4 regions of the Klebsiella sp. HN106 genome follow, and region 2 is predicted to be linked to each of the others. Evidence: predicted binding sites of a transcription regulator. Region 2 holds the regulator's gene; each other region holds the start of a gene.

Region 1 (4,654 bases), on a different contig from region 2:
CCGTTTACCCTGGATATGCAGGAGGCCCGCGAACTGATTGCGCTGGCGGAGGAAAAACAGCGGGTGCTGTCGGTGTTCCATAACCGTCGCTGGGATAGCGACTATCTGGGAGTGAAGCAGGTTATCGAACAAGGGCTTATCGGCAAAGTGAAACATTTTGAGTCCCATTTCGACCGATTCCGCCCGGAAGTACGTGTCCGCTGGCGGGAGCAGAACGTACCGGGAAGCGGCCTGTGGTTTGATTTAGGTCCGCACCTGATCGACCAGACGCTACAGCTATTCGGTCTGCCGCAGTCGGTCCGGGGAAATATCGCTACCCTGCGTGAAGGCGCGGAAATCAACGACTGGGCGCATGTGGTCCTCAACTATCCGCAGCATAAAGTCGTTCTGCACTGCAGCATGCTGGTGGCAGGTGGGGTGGCGCGCTTTACCGTTCATGGCGATAAAGGCAGCGTCGTTAAACAGCGCGCTGATCGGCAGGAGAGCCAACTGCTGGCGGGGGTGACGCCGGGGAGCCAGGACTGGGGCCAAGATGACGATAGTCTGGTCCTGTACGATGCTGACCTGCAGTCACGTGAAATCAGCGCCCCGCAAGGGGATCAGCGCCAGTACTATATTCACGTCCGCGACGCGCTGACCGGCAAAATCAACAATCCGGTATCGCCGTTAGAGGCGCTGGCGGTAATGGCTGTGCTGGAAGCCGCGGTAAAATCGGCCGAGAGCGGAACGACGCAAACCTTAGCGCTGACCGCAGAGGAACTGGCAGGTCTGAAGTAAGCGCTGCGCTAGCTGTCTGATGGCGGATTCCCGGGTCGGTGCGCCTGCATCGGTTCCGGGAAAGTTCTCTTCGCTGGCTCCCGGCGTTACGCTGAGCGGGGTATCAGAGAGGGCTTGTTGGCGACAGCGTGAGGCAGCGAATAAAGCGCCCGTTCATACTGGCTTACAGTTTGACCCGCAGCAGGTCGCTGAACCGGGTGGTGTAGGCTGGAGACAGCCTGTGCCGTTTCATCTCCCAGCTACGCGTAATCCCCTGCCCGGCAAACCAGAGCCGACCTTTTTCACGCCGATTCACAAAATCAAGCACCTCCATCAACTGTTCGCTGTTGGCGCGCGGGCGATAGTCATCAAACAGGCCTAACTGGGCCACGCCCCGGCTAAAGAAATCACCCAGCATCACACCGCACTTTTGATATCGGTGTCCCTCCCGCCAGATAGTCTCCAGGCATTTTACCGCTGCGGCAACGATATCCCGGCTATCCTGAGTCGGAATGTGAATTTCTGTCCCGGCATCGTTACCGTAATAGACGTCATTGCCGGCGAAAGGACTGGTTTTCAGGAATACTGAAACATAGCGGCAATACTGATGCTGCGCGCGCAGCCTTTCCGCCGCGCGTACCGCATGGCTGCATATGGCTTCGCGCATCGGCCCATATTCGCTTACCTTCTGACTGAATGAACGCGAACTAATGATTTGCTGTTTCGTGGGCATATACTCTTCAGGTTCAAGGCAGGACTCACCTCGTAGCTCACGCACGGTGCGTTCCATCACCACGCTGAAATTTTTTCTGATGAGGGAAGCGGGCATTTCGGCAAGTTCTAGAGCCGTGGTAATTCCCATATCATTCAGCTTTTTCGCCATGCGCCGCCCCACCCCCCAGATTTCGCCGACGGCAACCTTCGCCAGCAGTTTCCTCTGCCTGGCTTGTAAAGAGAGATCGACAACACCCTCGAATTTTGGCCATCTTTTGGCCGCATAATTAGCCAGCTTGGCCAGCGTTTTCGTCGGCCCGATCCCGACCCCGACCGTCAATCCGGTACACTGCAGCAGCGTACTTCGCACGTGGCGCCCGAATGCTTCAAGCTCCTCAGTGCGATGGATGCCGCTGAGATTCACAAACGCTTCATCAATGGAATATTGATACACCGCGGGAGACAGCTCCTCAAGAAGGGTCATAACGCGCTGGGACATATCGCCATAAAGCGCATAGTTGCTGCTAAATACCGCCACCTGATGACGCTCAAACTGTGATTTCATTTTGAAATACGGCGCGCCCATCGGGATCTCCAGCAGTTTAGCCTCGTGATTCCTCGCGATTACGCAGCCGTCGTTATTGCTTAACACCACCACGGGGCGCCCACGTAAATCAGGACGAAAGACCATTTCACAGCTGGCATAAAATGAATTCACATCGACCAGGGCAAACATCAGCGCAGCCTGTTGATGCTGAAAGTGACTACGCCAAAAATCTCCAGCTCTTCACCGTCGTTGTGCAGCACAATCGGCGGAAAATCCGGATTCATCGGCAGCAGTTGCATCGTGGGGTGCGTACACAGGCGTTTAACCGTGTATTCGCCGCCGATAGCGGCAATGATGATATCACCATGCTTCGCCTTCAGGCCGCGATCCACCACCAGCAACGTACCTTCATAAATGCCGGCATCCACCATCGACATGCCGGTCGCCATAACAAAATAGGTTGCCGCAGGATGGCTGATACAAAGCTCATTGAGGTCTATCCCCTTCTCGATGTAATCCTGCGCCGGGCTGGGAAAGCCGCACGACACAAGGTCACTAAACATCGGAATCGACAAGATTTCACGCATTTCAGCCGGTTTATTGAACATCAAAATAGATCCTCCCACATCAATACTGTGTTTATATACAGTATTAATTTTTCAGCCGAGTTTATCAAGCCGCCCGGCAAACATTGAGGCGAAAACATAAAAAGACGTAAAATTCTGCCTGAGACCATGACTGCCGCAGGCAGGCCACTCCCGGACCTACGTATTCCAGATGGTTTTGCACTGCGCGCTGGAAATTTCCTCAATTTGGGAGGAGGATAGAATCCGTAGATGCGCTCTTTGCACATAACCTGCTGTTGTCCACCCGACATACTGAACTGGAGATTCATATGTATTACACGTTAGGAGATAAGACTCTCCACTTTTATCGTTATCAGTGCCGCTTTTATGTTGCCCACTGGGATGGCGGCCATGTGATGACGGAGAAGTTCAAGCCGTTTGTTGCTTCTATCACCGAGAAAACGGGCATTGATGCAAAGAACGTTGAGGCGGCGGCGCGGGACTACTTCAATAACGTTGATTGAGAATGTACTTAATACCATCGCTATCGGCTCAGCCATAGCGATGATTTCCGTGGGCAAACGGCAGAAGTTCAGGTAATAGTCATGTCACGGTAACGTAAAATAAAGGCTGTAAGCTAAACCCCGGATCCCACCAGCGCTAAAACGAGGTGAAGAGATGGCCATGTTAAAAGCCAGCAATCTGGAACAGGCAAAGCAGCTACTGCAGTCCGACGATACCGTTAAAATAGAACTGGATTTCGAGCTCGACTCCGATGAGTTCTTTAATTTTGCTATTGAGTATTGTACACATGGAGCAAAGCTTACGCGAGTTGGCGATCGCTTCGTAATTTCACGGAAAATAAAGTAGTCTGCGCGTTAACCTCCTGCCATTCACAGCGTCACAGAGGCCGTCGATTGACGTATCTGTGATGCTCTCAGACACAAGAAATATCTGCATAAATTGCCGTGAAAAATTGATGCAGCGCGCATTTTCGATAATCAGAGAGGAATAAGGTAGCTACGGTTACTCACCGAGGGTTAAAACGTGAAAAAACTACTAATCTGCTGTCTGTTCGGCGAAACGGCAGGTATTATTGCCCGAAGGATGCAAAAAATAGCTGATGACCGACAATGCGATCGCTTAATCAGCGCCGTTGGGGTTGAAAACTTCTTTAGCATCGCCCCCGCCTTTGATGGCGTTCTGATCGCGCCACATATTCAGTATAAAATTGCCGAATTTATTGCTGCGTTGCATTTACCTCAAGAAATTGCTGTTATTGAAAGCTTGCCCTACGCTACATTTGATGGCGAAAAGATCCTCAATTTCGCGCTGAATACAATGCCGCGTGCTCTGGTTTAGTCTGAAAGTCCTGGCCACAAGAACCCGTGGACACACGGGTTCCTGCGGAGCCAATTATCTGAAGGGCGCATCCAGAGGCACTTCGGCGTCAGGCTGGTGAGTAATGCGGTTGCGAAGGTCGCGACGAATCATCTCAATCGCCCAGAACCAAAAAATATGCCCCACTAACTCCGAAATATACTCATCTGCAGGAATATTCAATAAGGAAGGCGTCAGGCCCAGTAACGGAAATGAGATCCAGTGAACGGCAATGGTAGCAACAATCCCTGCCCACGCCCCCTGCCATAATTTGACTTTCGGAAAGATTTCAGCAACAACGCAATATCCCACCGCAAACACCAGAGAGAATATAATATGCGTCACCATAACCGGATTAATGATATGCTCGGAAAAAGTATATACCGTATGCGTGGGGTCAATTCCCAGATAGTCGCGCAAGAAAAGATACGGCGGATTAAACTCATCCCTGCCACCGGAAAAGGTTCGAGGGGGTAAAGGAACTTCCGCACCCCATTTAACGAACGCAGACATAATCCCTGCAACCACCCCGACAAATAGCGCTACGCCATAACGGCGCCTTTCCGGTTGTGTCTGAATAAAAAACTCTTTAATCGCCATATTAATCACCATTAATCCATTACATTTATTTTTCTTATCTCATTTTTAATGGCATTACGGGCAGGCAACATTGATCAAGATCACACTTTTC
Region 2 (4,654 bases):
ACCAGGGTGATGGGGCGATTACCGCCGCGCAGCATCGCCTGAATGGTCATCGACAGGGTACCGGTTTTCGGATCCAGCAGGCGTCCGGTACGAGAGCGGCCGCCCTCAACGAAGTATTCTACGGAGTAGCCGCGGCTGAACAGCTCGCCGAGGTATTCGCGGAATACCGTCGAATAGAGCTTATTGCCCTTGAACGTACGGCGAATGAAGAAAGCGCCGCCGCGACGGAAAATCGGCCCGGCAGGCCAGAAGTTCAGGTTGATACCGGCGGCGATATGCGGCGGAACCAGGCCCTGATGATAAATCACGTACGAGAGCAGCAGATAATCCATATGGCTGCGGTGGCACGGGACATAAACGATCTCGTGGCCTTCGTGCGCCAGCTGGCGCACGCGCTCGGCGTTATGCACGTTAATGCCCTGATACAGTCGGTTCCAGGTAAAGCCCAGCACGCGGTCTGTCAGGCGAATCATCTCATAGGAGAAGTTCGCGGCGATCTCTTCCATCAGGGCGATAGCGTTTTGCTGCGCCTTTTCATGAGAAATTTTCTTGCTGCGCGCTTCGTCTTCTACCGCACGGGCAATGGCTTTCGACGCCAGCAGTTTATTGAACAGATCCTGGCGCGCAGGCAGGCGCGGACCGACCGCCGCCAGACGCTGACGGGCGAAGTGCATACGCGCCACGCGGGCCAGCTTCTGAGCGATAGTTTTATCGGTGCCGTGTTCGTCCGCCATTTTACGCAGCGAGACCGAAGGCGAGAAACGCACAAAGCTGTCGCGGCCCAGCCACAGAACGGCGAAGAATTTCTGAATGCCGTTGAGCATGCGCAGTGGCGGGTTAACCTCGCCTTTTTCACGCCCCGGTGCGCGACCGAACATGACCGAGACTGGCACCATTTGCACATCAAGATCGGGGTGATTACGGTGCAAATCCAGATAGTCGTGAAAGAGCTTGATAGACTCTTCTTTCGGCGTGTAATAGGTGAATACGCGCGGTCCGCCGTGGATAAATACGTAGCGCGGAAGCAGGGCGCCGTCGATCTCCAGCGGCTCCAGCGGGTCCGGTAACTCATGCTCCAGACATTGCGCGCGCAGCGTCAGCAGGTCCGCCTTCGAATTGTAGGGCAGGACGTACATAATGGGCCGCGAGGTATCCAGGCCTAACTCTTGAGCAGGTTGTGCCGGAATCGACTTGCTTTTTACCAGCGCCCTTAATGGTAAATTCAGTAATTTATAGTAAATTCGTTGCCAGCCAGACATAGACGATGTGAAGCCTCTGGTTAATCATGCAAATGCGCCGCAAGAATAACAGAAAGTGCGCAAAATTTCCGTTGTAACGCGGCAAACGCGTACACTCATTGACGTCATTTACATAAAAAGGTTTGTTTGATGGCCAATAATACCACTGGGTTAACCCGAATTATTAAAGCGGCAGGGTATTCCTGGAAAGGATTCCGGGCGGCATGGGTCAACGAGGCCGCATTTCGTCAGGAAGGCATCGCGGCCATCATTGCCGTGGTGATTGCCTGCTGGTTAGACGTCGATGCCATTACCCGGGTGCTGTTAATTGGCTCGGTCCTGATAGTGATGATAGTTGAAATTATCAACAGCGCGATTGAAGCGGTCGTGGACCGTATAGGCCCTGAGCATCATGAGCTTTCCGGGCGCGCGAAAGACATGGGCTCTGCGGCGGTTTTGCTGGCGATTGTCATCGCGCTGATCACCTGGGGAACCCTTTTATGGGCAAATTACCGCTAACTCCTGTCGTAGCGGCTCGCAAAACGAAAAGAAACTCCTGATTTTTGTGTGAAATGTGGTTCCAAAATCACCGTTAGCTGTATATACTCACAGCATAACTGTATATACACCCAGGGGGCGGAATGAAAGCGTTAACGACCAGGCAGCAAGAGGTGTTTGATCTCATTCGGGATCATATCAGCCAGACGGGCATGCCGCCGACGCGTGCGGAGATTGCTCAGCGCTTGGGGTTCCGTTCCCCAAACGCGGCGGAAGAGCACCTGAAAGCGCTGGCGCGTAAAGGCGCAATCGAAATCGTTTCCGGCGCCTCCCGCGGTATTCGTCTGCTGACGGAAGAAGAAACGGGCCTGCCGCTTATTGGCCGCGTAGCAGCAGGGGAACCGCTGCTGGCCCAGCAGCATATTGAAGGCCACTATCAGGTCGATCCGGCCATGTTTAAACCGAATGCCGATTTTCTGCTGCGCGTCAGCGGTATGTCGATGAAAGACATCGGCATTCTTGATGGCGACCTGCTGGCAGTCCATAAAACTCAGGATGTGCGTAACGGCCAGGTAGTTGTGGCGCGTATTGACGAAGAAGTGACCGTAAAGCGCCTGAAAAAGCAGGGTAACGTCGTCGAACTGCTGCCGGAAAACAGCGAATTTTCGCCAATCGTGGTGGATCTTCGTCAACAAAGTTTCACCATTGAAGGCCTGGCCGTCGGCGTTATTCGCAACGGCAACTGGCAGTAAACTCTTCCTCTCGCGGCATCATCTGATGCATGATGCTGCGTCGTTTTTCCTCTTTTTGGCACTCTCTCCATGTTTTTTAACGCCGCCGACAAAGCCCTGTGGCGCTTAGCGCTGCCCATGATCTTCTCCAATATCACCGTTCCGCTGCTCGGACTGGTGGACACCGCCGTTATTGGTCATCTCGATAGCCCGGTTTATCTGGGGGGCGTGGCGGTTGGCGCAACGGCAACCAGCTTCCTCTTTATGCTGCTGTTGTTCCTGCGAATGAGTACCACTGGGCTGACGGCCCAGGCGTACGGCGCTAAAGATCCGCAGCGTCTGGCGCGTGCGCTGGTGCAGCCGCTGTGCCTGGCGCTGGCCGCCGGGGCGGCCATTGTGCTCTTGCGGATGCCGTTGATCGACCTGGCGCTGCACATCGTCGGCGGCAGCGAAGCCGTGCTCGAACAGGCCAGACGCTTCCTTGAGATCCGCTGGCTAAGCGCGCCGGCATCGCTGGCGAACCTGGTCCTGCTGGGCTGGCTGCTGGGCGTGCAGTACGCCAGAGCGCCGGTGATCCTGCTGGTGGTCGGCAATGTTCTTAACATTGTGCTCGATGTATGGCTGGTGATGGGTCTGCATATGAACGTGCAGGGGGCGGCGCTGGCAACGGTCACGGCAGAATACGCCACTTTCTTTATCGGCCTGCTGATGGCAAGGCGCGTGCTGGCGCTGCGCGGCGTTTCCCTGTTAATGCTAAAAAACGCCTGGCGCGGCGATATACGTCGCCTGCTGGCGCTGAATCGCGACATCATGCTGCGTTCGCTGCTGCTACAGCTTTGCTTCGGTGCGGTAACGGTATTTGGCGCTCGCCTCGGCGCCGATGTCGTCGCGGTCAATGCGGTTCTCATGACGATGCTGACCTTTACCGCCTACGCGTTGGACGGTTTTGCCTACGCCGTTGAGGCGCACTCCGGGCAGGCCTACGGCGCGCGTGACGATAGACGGCTGCTGGCTGTCTGGCATGCGGCTTGCCGCCAGTCAGGGATAGTGGCGCTGGCGTTTGCGCTGATTTACGGACTTGCCGGCGAACAGATTATTGCGTTGCTGACCTCGCTGCCTTCCCTGCAGCAGCTGGCCGACCGCTATCTGGTCTGGCAGATGATTCTGCCGGTCATTGGCGTCTGGTGCTACCTGCTGGACGGCATGTTTATCGGTGCGACGCGCGGTGCGGAGATGCGTAACAGCATGGCGGTGGCGGCGGCGGGGTTTGCCCTGACGCTGTTGACGGTACCCACGCTCGGTAACCATGGACTGTGGCTGGCGCTGACGGTCTTTCTCGCTCTGCGCGGCGCTTCCCTGGCAGCGATCTGGCGGCGGCACTGGCGGCGCGGAACCTGGTTTTCGTAGTGCATTTAGTACATCTGATGGTTAAAGATTCCGAATAATAAATCTTACTCAGAATACTCATCTATAGTTAAGTCATGTCCGAAACACAGCGGGCTGTTCATTCACCGAACGATAACCGAACGATGAGGAATGCATGATGAATAAAGACGAAATCGGCGGTAACTGGAAACAGTTCAAAGGTAAAGCGAAAGAGAAATGGGGCAAGCTGACTGATGATGACATGACCGTCATTGAGGGTAAGCGTGACCAGCTGGTCGGTAAAATCCAGGAACGTTATGGATATGAAAAAGACCAGGCAGACAAAGAAGTGACCGATTGGGAAACCAAAAACGACTACCGCTGGTAGCGAAAACGTCGTGTTTTAACCCACTGTTATTGCCTGCACGATCGGTACATGGAGGTACTGCTACCCTTGATTCCCGCTGCGGCTAACGCCTCAGCGGGCTTTCTTTTTTATCTGGATGGTATGGTCGTGATGACAGTGGCCCGGCGTACTGCAGGATTCGACCTCGACGCAGGCAGCGCAGAGGCCGTGAGCTTCAATGACGTTGTGGCGCAGCGCGAATCCCATTCTTGCCGCCAGCGTATGCATTATATCTTCGACGCCTTCCGCGCACTCTTCTTTCACGCCGCCGCAGCGGTCGCAAATAAACATCGCTGAGCTGTGGGTTGGCTGATCGAAAAGGTGGCACAGCACGTAGCTATTGGTCGATTCCACCTTATGCACGAACCCCTGCTCCAGTAAAAACTCCAGCGCCCGATAGACGGTCGGCGGTTTAG
Region 3 (4,654 bases), on a different contig from region 2:
AACCGACTGTCGCGCATAATCTCCAGCATCCGCTCGCGGCGGCGGGCAGAGAAAATGCCATCACAGGTATCCGCCAGCCCATCCAGATGGAAGCCGCCGGTCAACAGCGCCAGCGCCAGCACGCCGAGCAGCGCGGCAAGCGGGCCGCCGCACCAGGGCTGGAGCAGTATCACGACAACCCCCGCGATCGCCCCCAGCAGCAGGCCAACAAAGGGAAAAGTAACGATACTGCGTTGATATTGTTCAATTTCCAGCCCCTGAGACAAACGCGCCGGGACCGGCAGGCGGCTGATAAACGATAATGCGGCAAAAAATGACTTAATCATGGAAAGATGACTCCTGTCGTTAAACCTTGCGACCAGCGGTTATTCACCGCCGCCGCCGACCGTAACCTGACTTATCTGCGTAGCTGCTGCGTGGACGCTCTTCCAGCCGCCAGTGAGCCAGCCGGGTATCGCGGTGATGTTGAATGCGTGCAGCTATTTGGTTATCGGATATCCGGGAGGTAGCGATATAGATCGCCGAAACGAAAGAGTTGAGTAGAGATTGGGCATCACGGCGTAGGCCGCTAAGCGCGTCGCCGGTCATCAGTATCATCGCGGCGGCACCTGTTGCAGGGACAGCATGAGATAAAACCTTCCGATATCAATATGTTTACGGCGGAAGTATACCAAATTCCTGGGGAAAGGTTCAGCGTTACAGAGGCTGTTTTGCTAAGGAATGCGAGATGACGCAAGAGGAGGAATCACTCCGGCAGCGAGAGCCGCCGGAGCACGCAAACGAGATTACTCGGCAGATTTATCTTCTACTTTCGCTTCGCCCATTGCTTTCAGCTTTTTAGAGATATCGCGACGTTCTTTGGAGATCTCGGCGTTTTTAATGATGTAGTCGTCAACGCGATCTTCGTAATCGCTCTTCATGCTGGCAATGATGCCCTGGATAGCTTCAACGCTCATGCCCGGCTTGATGTAGTCGCTCAGGTTGTCCAGCAGCAGTACGCGCTTCTGGTTATCACGGATCTTTTTCTCAACGTCCTGAATTTCACGCTGCAGTTTATTCTTGCGACGATACAGGCGAACAAACTCCAGTACGTCCTGGAAAGAAGGCTTAGTTGTTTCCATTTTTACACCCCTAATATTTGAGATTCGGATTCGCTAAAGCGACTGCTACATAGGGCTAACATAACTGTTAGCAGCCGCTGATGACAATGTTTTTTCCTTTGCCTTTATCATAACCCTAAACGCTGCTGAATCGAAGCAAGCGATGGGCAAACCGCGCGTATCTGGTCTTTATTTACGCAACGCCCGGCAGATTAAATGCGACAGCAGCTCAAGCTGCCGCGCCAGTTCGATGGTTAGCCAGACATAACCATGGATTGGCGTTTCAGAGAAATTGTCGTCCTGCTGCTCTTTGATGAGCTGGCGCAGCTCGGCCACAATTTCGTTGAGCTTTTCATTGTTAGCAAGAATCGGCTGCGGATTGCCCTCATACAATGCATGGGCGATAGTCAGCAACGTCTGCTGGGTCATTTGCTGCGTTTCGCGCAGCGTATGGGCATTCAGCATAACAAAATGGCCGGGACGCGATGCCCAGTAGGCGTTGATTTGCAGCTCCAGCATGCACACCAGATTACGGCTAACAGTCTGGATCGCTTCAAAGATGGCCTTCTGGATATGCGTCTCTTTGCTGGCGGGCGTAATTAATCCGCGCATTTTGACCACATCGTTAAGCACCTTCTGCATATGCTTTTCCAGACGCGGACGCTCGACGAGGTTCGGCGAGAAACCCGCCTGATACAGACGGTTGAAGGCGGTGACGTAGCTGGCCATCTGGATGCGCCAGTGCAGGAAAGCCCGCTGCGGCCAGATACCGGTAAACAGCATAGCCAGCAGGGAGCCAAAGATAACGTCGCCGCTTCGCCATAGCGCGGTCGTCATATCGCCCGGCGGCGCGCCGACCACCACCGCCAGCGTGATGCCGATCAACAGCGCCTGGTAGGGCTTTTTACCCAACGCCAGCCAGCCGCAGAGGAACATCGCCACCGCGCACCACAGCAGCATAATGGGCAGAGAGATAAGTTCCAGCTTGAGCGCCACCAGCCCGAGCGCCGAGCCGAGGATCGTGCCGCCGATACGCTCAAACGCGCGCGGGACGACGTTTCCCCAGAAGGAGATAGGCCCCATCACCACCACCAGGGTGATGAGAGGCCAGGTACCTTCCGGCACGTTAAGCAGGCGCACCAGCACAAAGGTGAGCACAAAGGCCAATGCTATTCGCACGCCATGGACGATGCGGTAATGGCGATACAGCCGAATTTCAAATGGCTTAAGTGATTTATCCGCGCGCACAACCGACTCCGACACAACGAAAAGGGCAATTGTAACTGCTTTTTCGCCGCAAGCATCACGCGAATGTAAGAAACCTTGTCAATTAAAGGGATAAGTTCACTTCACTACGGGTTCAACCGCGATATACATATCAATGTCCCAGTAGCCGTCCTGGTTACCATCGTTAAGGTAGACTTCAAAACAGGGCTTCATCGCCATCTGATGCTCTGTGCTTTGCATCAGACTTTCGAAGAACTGATACCACGGAGTCGCAAAATCGAAATTCTCGACTCTGGCGCGGGCAACGGCATACTCGCCGCCGGCGATTTCGGTCATCATCACGCCTTCACTTCCTTCAGGGATCTGATAGTCTTCCGCCACCGTGACGGCGGTGTCGCAGCGCAGCTTTTCCGCCGGGACTTCGTCTGGATTGTCGTAGTAAACGGCCACCCACTCCTGCGCAGGAACCTGGCTGTTGTCGACCCACATCATCAGCTGTTCAAACCCCTGTTTAACCGTCTGTTCCCAGGGGCCGACCAGATGAAAACCGGCAATTTTCTTCTTGCCTACGGATTTAACGTTATAGTCCATGTTGCCTCCACTGTTGATAAAATACTGTATGTATATACATGTAATCTAACAGTACAATCACCCATAGTATGTGCGGCAATTCACAAATCCGCGCGGCAAGAAGATTAAAAAAACGCCCCCGGCGGGTTATAAACTGAACGGCAGTTCAATGCCGATGCTGGCCCCAACATCGTCGCTGGCGCTGTGGTTTGCATCGGTGTACCACATGGAGGTATTCAGGCGAACCGTCGGCATGACATCGCCGCTCCAGCCCAGCTGTATGCCCTTCAGCGTGTCGGCGTGCGGGAAGGCTTTATTGATTCGTTGGTTCTTCGGATTGACTTCCGCGTAGACCAGGCGCGCGCTCCAGCGCTGATTTTCTTCGGTGACCAGCTCCACCTTACCGGCATACAGGCGTCCATCGCCGCCCATCGCATCGCCCAGCGGGTAGCCCTGCTGATAGTAGCCATCTTTATAGATAAAGTGGTTATAGATATAGTTGGTGCGTCCCATATTCGAGCGGGTATCGTGGGCTTCCAGATACCAATTAACCGCATTGCTGTTCCACTGATGGTGCCCTTCCACGCCGCCAAGGTAGAGGTGCGCCGAGGGCAAGTATCCGGCTTCATCCTCGCCGATCATCTGGCCGTAAATGCTCACCGGCCAGCCCAAGGTTGGCGCCAGCTTCAGCTTGAAATCAAAACCGGCCAGCTGATTGCCGGGATCGTCGGCCGATTCACCGGTGTTATCATTGCCGGTCAGGCCGTCCCAGAAGCTGCTGAATGATGAAGGTCGCCCTTCGCCGCCCCACTGCATAACGCGCGAAGCGCCCAGTTCCAGCGAGGAGATGGGCGAAAACGTCAGGCGACCGCCGAAGATTTTGGTATGCGGTACGGCGGCGTACTGGTTCATCTGGCTGGCGGAAAGTTGATACTGCCAGGGGCCAATCCAGCTTAGCCATGAGGTTTCCGGCGCCCGCTGTTCTGCACGCTGCAGCAGAAAACCGGTCATGGGACGCGCGGCATCGGAGCGAATCAAACTCCCTTCATAACCCGGTCCCCACCACTGCGGGATTTGCCCGAACGCCAGCCACTGGTTCCACAGTTTTACCGCGCCGTATGCGCCGTTGGCGTTTACGCTGGAGCCGTTGTCGATGCGTTTGTCGCCTTCAACATTGCCCTGTAGATGCAGATCCCACCATTCACCGCTGTTGTTCAGGGCGAGAGAAAGCGACTGGTCAGCAGGATAAGACTGGGCAAACCCCTGCGGAGTTCCCGGCTTATCAGTGGAACTGTAACCGGTAACGCGCACGTCGGCTTTGAGCGCCCTTAAACGCTGATTTACCCGACTCAGAACCACCCGCTCGGCGGATGTTGTCGGATGGGCATTGGCCAGCGCACGATTAATCTCTTCTTCGCTCAACGGCCAGGTGGACAAACTTAAAGAGAGGGTTCCGCGGTCGGATAACCAGGTTAAATCATTGCGGAATTCGTTATCGGCCAGAACGAGGCCAGAGGCAAAACCAGAGGTGCTAAAAACGGCGAAAAGTCCCAGAGAAAGCGCACTACGCGCAAAGTATTTCATCTTCCCAGCTCCATTTTGGGCGCACAAGCGCCAGGGGATTTCCTGAATGGTGACCGGGTAAGGTAAGGGATGGACACTAAACAAAGCGCCAACCGAAGCAGCATAATAATCAAACAGCTACGAGATGCCGCTCCGGGCGGAGCGGCGGAGAAGTTACAGTTTTTGATGCAGAT
Region 4 (4,654 bases), on a different contig from region 2:
CGCGTGGCGTTCAGCACCCTACTGGCGGGCTCTTTGCCGGAGCTGAACCAGGCCTGGCGAGCTATCGATGAGCAGCCGCACGCCAACCGTTTTCTCAGCGAGCAGGCGGTGCGTGATGCGCTGGCCGGTCGCCGCGCGACCGGCCGCGTCCATGCCATTACGCTGCCGTTTACCGATGCGCTCAGCGCGATGCGCTCGCTGAAAGGCATCGGCGCTACCCATCTGCACCACGGACGCAGCCCTGCGCCGCTCAGCCGCGGTAAGCTGCGGCAGCTTCAGCTCGCCTGGCCGCAGCAGCAGGGACAAAGTCCGCTGACGTACCAACTTTTTACAGGAGTCATCGAACGTGATTAAACGTTTTTTCGTTACCGGTACCGACACCGAAGTGGGGAAAACCGTCGCCAGCTGCGCGCTGCTGCAGGCGGCTAACCGCGCGGGATTTCATAGCGCGGGCTATAAACCGGTGGCCTCCGGCAGCGACCATACGGCGCAGGGATTGCGCAATGAAGATGCGTTGGCCCTGCAGCGCAATAGCCGCGCGGTGCTGCGCTACGAACAGGTTAATCCCTTTACCTTTGCCGAGCCGACCTCGCCGCATATCATTAGCGCCGATGAAGGGAGGCCGATTGACGCCGCCGCGATCTCTGCGGGTCTGCGCGAACTGGAGGAACGGTCTGATTGGGTACTGGTGGAAGGGGCGGGGGGCTGGTTTACGCCGCTGTCAGAAACGCTGACCTTTGCCGATTGGGTACAGGCGGAGCGGCTACCGGTGATTCTCGTCGTCGGGGTCAAGCTGGGGTGCATCAACCACGCGATGCTGACCGCACAGGCGGTGCAGCAGGCCGGACTGCCGCTGGCGGGATGGATCGCCAACGATATCCAGCCGCCGGGCAAGCGTCACTCTGAATATCTGGCAACGCTAGAGCGCGTACTGCCCGCGCCGCTGCTTGGAGAAATTCCGTGGCTGGCGAATGCGCAGCAGCGCGAGGATCTCGGCCAGTATCTCGATCTCAGCGCGCTGGATCCGGCGTCATCCATTTTGCCAGCAGCGGCGCATCCAACTGCATAACGTCGCCCTGGGCCACGCTGCGTCCGCAGTGCAGGAGACAGAAACGATCCGCCACCCGACGGATAAACGGCAGGTGTTGTTCGGCGATCAGCACCGTCAGGCCAATATCGCGGTTCAACCGTACCAGTAAATCCCCGAGCTTGTGCAAAAAGCGCGGGCCGCCGCCGCGTGAGGGTTCGTCGAGGATCAGCAGGCGCGGGCGGGTTATCAACGCCCTCGCCAGCGCGAGCTGGTACTGGTCGTCGGCGGTCAGGGTAATCCCTTTACTTTGGCGCAGCGCGTAAAGCTCCGGAAAGAGCTCATAAATCTCTCCGGCCATGCCCGATGCGGATTCGCCGCCCGCAGCAAGGGCTATATGCAGATTTTCCTCAACGCTTAGCTGCGAAAAAATACGTTTATCCTGCGGGACGTACCCTATACCGATAGCGCTGCGCGACTGGGCGGAGAGCGGCATCAGGTCATAAGGAGCCGCCCCCGCGTCCTGCCAGGTCATACTGCCGCTGGCGACCGGCAGATGCCCGGTAATACAGTTAACCAGCGTGGTTTTACCCATGCCCTGACGCCCCATCACGCAGGTGCATTTCCCCGGCCAGAGTTCAAGGTCAACATTCCATAGCGTGTGCTGGCTTCCGTAATAGTGATTCACGGCACGTAGACTCAACATAGACGTTTTCTCCTTTCCTGAGATATCAGGCGACGAGAAGATGCTGCAAATCTCTTGCCAGGAAAAAGAACTCTCGGTTTTTGCCGTTGAATGCAGGCGGCGGCGTCAGAAAGCGGACGGCGCTTGCACTTTCCCGGTGCCCGCGCGCTGGAATGTGGTGCAAAAAATAATAAAAAATCCAGCTAATCTTTGCCGATAAACAGCAAAAAAAATTCAATAAAATTTTTTCGCAGCGGGTTTTGCCGGTCCGCTCGGTTTTGTTCGGGTGGCTTGGGTCAGGGGCTGCAGACAGTTATCCACTATTCCTGTGGATAACCTTGTGTATTAGAGTTAGAAAACTTGCGGTAAGCTAGAGACTACGCGGCCTGCGGGCGAATTGACGCGAAACCCGTCTTTTATTAAATTTCATTATATTTCAAATGCTTAAATAAAAGCAATGCCTGTAAGAAAAGTGTCACCGGCTGCCATAAAACATTCATCCACTCGCTTGACAAATGTTAAATGTCAATACTTTCTGGGGATAACCCCACAGAGTGGTGGATTATGCGCAAAAGCGCTATTTATTCGTCTATTCTGACGGCAAAAAGGGCTGATTCGCCCGGATACGATAATAGGATACTGTTTTTATATCCAGTATTTTTTATTGGCAAAAGCTGTGCTGGCGAGTAGAATTAAAGACCTGCCGTTCAACCCTTCTTCAGGTCCTGATAGATGAGTAAACCGTTCAAGCTGCATTCTGCTTTCCGTCCCTCCGGCGACCAGCCGGAAGCCATTCGTCGCCTGGAAGAGGGGCTGGAAGATGGCCTGGCGCATCAAACGCTGCTCGGGGTGACCGGCTCAGGTAAAACTTTTACCATCGCCAACGTCATTGCCGACCTGCAGCGCCCGACGATGGTGCTGGCGCCGAACAAAACGCTGGCGGCGCAGCTATACGGCGAGATGAAAGAGTTCTTCCCGGAGAACGCGGTGGAGTATTTCGTCTCGTACTACGACTACTATCAGCCGGAAGCCTATGTGCCAAGCTCGGACACCTTCATCGAGAAAGATGCTTCGGTAAACGAACATATTGAACAGATGCGTCTGTCGGCAACCAAAGCGCTGCTGGAGCGTCGTGACGTGGTGGTGGTTGCCTCGGTCTCCGCCATCTACGGTCTCGGCGATCCGGACCTCTATCTGAAGATGATGCTGCACCTGACGGTCGGCATGATCATCGACCAGCGCGCCATTTTGCGCCGCCTGGCTGAACTGCAGTATACCCGCAACGATCAGGCCTTCCAGCGGGGTACCTTCCGCGTGCGCGGCGAGGTGATCGATATCTTCCCGGCGGAGTCTGACGACGTCGCGCTGCGCGTAGAGCTGTTCGATGAAGAAGTCGAGCGCCTGTCGCTGTTCGACCCGCTCACCGGCCACATCGAGTCGACGATCCCGCGCTTTACCGTCTACCCGAAAACCCACTACGTCACTCCGCGCGAACGTATTGTCCAGGCGATGGAAGAGATCAAAACCGAGCTGGCGGAGCGGCGTAAGGCGCTGCTGGAAAACAATAAGCTGCTGGAAGAGCAGCGCCTCAGCCAGCGTACCCAGTTCGATCTCGAAATGATGAACGAGCTAGGCTACTGCTCGGGGATTGAAAACTACTCGCGCTATCTGTCAGGGCGCGGGCCGGGCGAGCCGCCGCCCACGCTGTTCGACTACCTGCCGGCGGATGGTCTGCTGGTGATTGATGAATCCCACGTCACGATTCCGCAAATCGGCGGCATGTACCGCGGAGACCGGGCGCGTAAAGAGACGCTGGTGGAGTACGGTTTCCGTCTGCCGTCCGCGCTGGATAACCGTCCGATGAAGTTTGAAGAGTTTGAGGCCCTGGCGCCGCAAACGATCTACGTTTCGGCAACGCCGGGCGCCTATGAGCTGGATAAATCCGGCGACGAAGTCGTCGACCAGGTTGTCCGCCCGACCGGGCTACTGGATCCGGTCATCGAAGTGCGCCCGGTAGCCACTCAGGTCGACGACCTGCTGTCGGAAATTCGCCTGCGTACCGCGATCAACGAGCGCGTATTGGTCACCACGCTGACCAAACGGATGGCGGAAGACTTAACCGAATATCTGGAAGAGCACGGCGAGCGGGTGCGCTACCTGCATTCGGATATCGATACCGTCGAGCGTATGGAGATTATCCGCGATCTGCGCCTCGGCGAGTTTGACGTGCTGGTAGGGATCAACCTCCTGCGTGAAGGTCTGGATATGCCGGAAGTCTCGCTGGTGGCGATCCTGGACGCCGATAAAGAAGGCTTCCTGCGCTCTGAACGCTCGCTGATTCAGACCATTGGCCGCGCGGCGCGCAACATCAACGGTAAAGCGATTCTCTATGGCGATAAAATTACGCCGTCAATGGCGAAAGCGATCGGTGAAACCGAACGTCGCCGCGAGAAGCAGCAGGCCTATAACGAAGAGCACGGTATTGTTCCGCAGGGGCTGAATAAGAAAGTGGTCGACATTCTGGCGCTCGGTCAGAATATTGCCAAAACGAAAACTAAGGGGCGCGGCAAGTCTCGCTCGCCGGTTGAGGCGGATGTCGTGGCGCTCACGCCGAAGGCGCTGCAGCAGAAGATCCACGAGCTGGAAGCGCAGATGATGCAGCACGCGCAGAATCTGGAGTTCGAAGAGGCGGCGCAAATTCGCGACCAGCTTCATCAGCTGCGCGATCTGTTTATCGCCGCTTCGTAGCGGAGTTGCCAGATAAATATCGCCCGGGCTTTACCGGTGCTTCAGGGGGGACGGGCGGTGTTTTTCGTGGGGCGGGTAAGGCGTTAGCCACCACCCGAGAGAAAAGCGAGCGCATGAGCCAAAACGAGGCGCAACACGTTTTGTCTATTTATTGCCCCTCTGTCGCGATTTTCCGTGATGCTTAATGTTGGCTT

What was found. Region 2 encodes LexA, which represses DNA repair genes until DNA is damaged. Its sites were predicted from a motif close to TNCTGTATGTACATACAGNA; they were not measured.
Region 1: umuD (translesion error-prone DNA polymerase V autoproteolytic subunit) is a predicted target of LexA. The motif match lies at 2,649-2,668, and genes of this name have one in related genera.
Region 3: sbmC (DNA gyrase inhibitor SbmC) is a predicted target of LexA. The motif match lies at 2,941-2,960, and genes of this name have one in related genera.
Region 4: uvrB (excinuclease ABC subunit UvrB) is a predicted target of LexA. The motif match lies at 2,350-2,369, and genes of this name have one in related genera.

What each region holds. Positions count from the first base shown of each region.
Region 1 is NZ_JBLURD010000001.1:26,368-31,021, reverse strand. It holds gene ACSIPU_RS00175 (oxidoreductase) at 1-777, shown strand, start outside; gene umuC (translesion error-prone DNA polymerase V subunit UmuC) at 941-2,206, opposite strand; gene umuD (translesion error-prone DNA polymerase V autoproteolytic subunit) at 2,206-2,625, opposite strand; gene ACSIPU_RS00160 (hypothetical protein) at 2,913-3,107, shown strand; gene ACSIPU_RS00155 (hypothetical protein) at 3,262-3,453, shown strand; gene ACSIPU_RS00150 (PTS sugar transporter subunit IIB) at 3,631-3,945, shown strand; gene ACSIPU_RS00145 (YagU family protein) at 4,000-4,563, opposite strand.
Region 2 is NZ_JBLURD010000003.1:323,063-327,716, reverse strand. It holds gene plsB (glycerol-3-phosphate 1-O-acyltransferase PlsB) at 1-1,259, opposite strand, end outside; gene ACSIPU_RS12530 (diacylglycerol kinase) at 1,389-1,757, shown strand; gene lexA (transcriptional repressor LexA) at 1,880-2,488, shown strand; gene dinF (MATE family efflux transporter DinF) at 2,558-3,874, shown strand; gene ACSIPU_RS12515 (CsbD family protein) at 4,011-4,220, shown strand; gene zur (zinc uptake transcriptional repressor Zur) at 4,311-4,654, opposite strand, start outside.
Region 3 is NZ_JBLURD010000001.1:1,182,787-1,187,440, forward strand. It holds gene cobS (adenosylcobinamide-GDP ribazoletransferase) at 1-326, opposite strand, end outside; gene ACSIPU_RS05600 (bifunctional adenosylcobinamide kinase/adenosylcobinamide-phosphate guanylyltransferase) at 370-597, opposite strand; gene ACSIPU_RS05605 (DUF496 family protein) at 786-1,121, opposite strand; gene ACSIPU_RS05610 (FUSC family protein) at 1,290-2,348, opposite strand; gene sbmC (DNA gyrase inhibitor SbmC) at 2,445-2,918, opposite strand; gene ACSIPU_RS05620 (capsule assembly Wzi family protein) at 3,045-4,481, opposite strand; gene dacD (serine-type D-Ala-D-Ala carboxypeptidase DacD) at 4,635-4,654, opposite strand, start outside.
Region 4 is NZ_JBLURD010000002.1:266,039-270,692, reverse strand. It holds gene bioC (malonyl-ACP O-methyltransferase BioC) at 1-354, shown strand, start outside; gene bioD (dethiobiotin synthase) at 347-1,069, shown strand; gene ACSIPU_RS07895 (ABC transporter ATP-binding protein) at 1,011-1,733, opposite strand; gene uvrB (excinuclease ABC subunit UvrB) at 2,445-4,460, shown strand.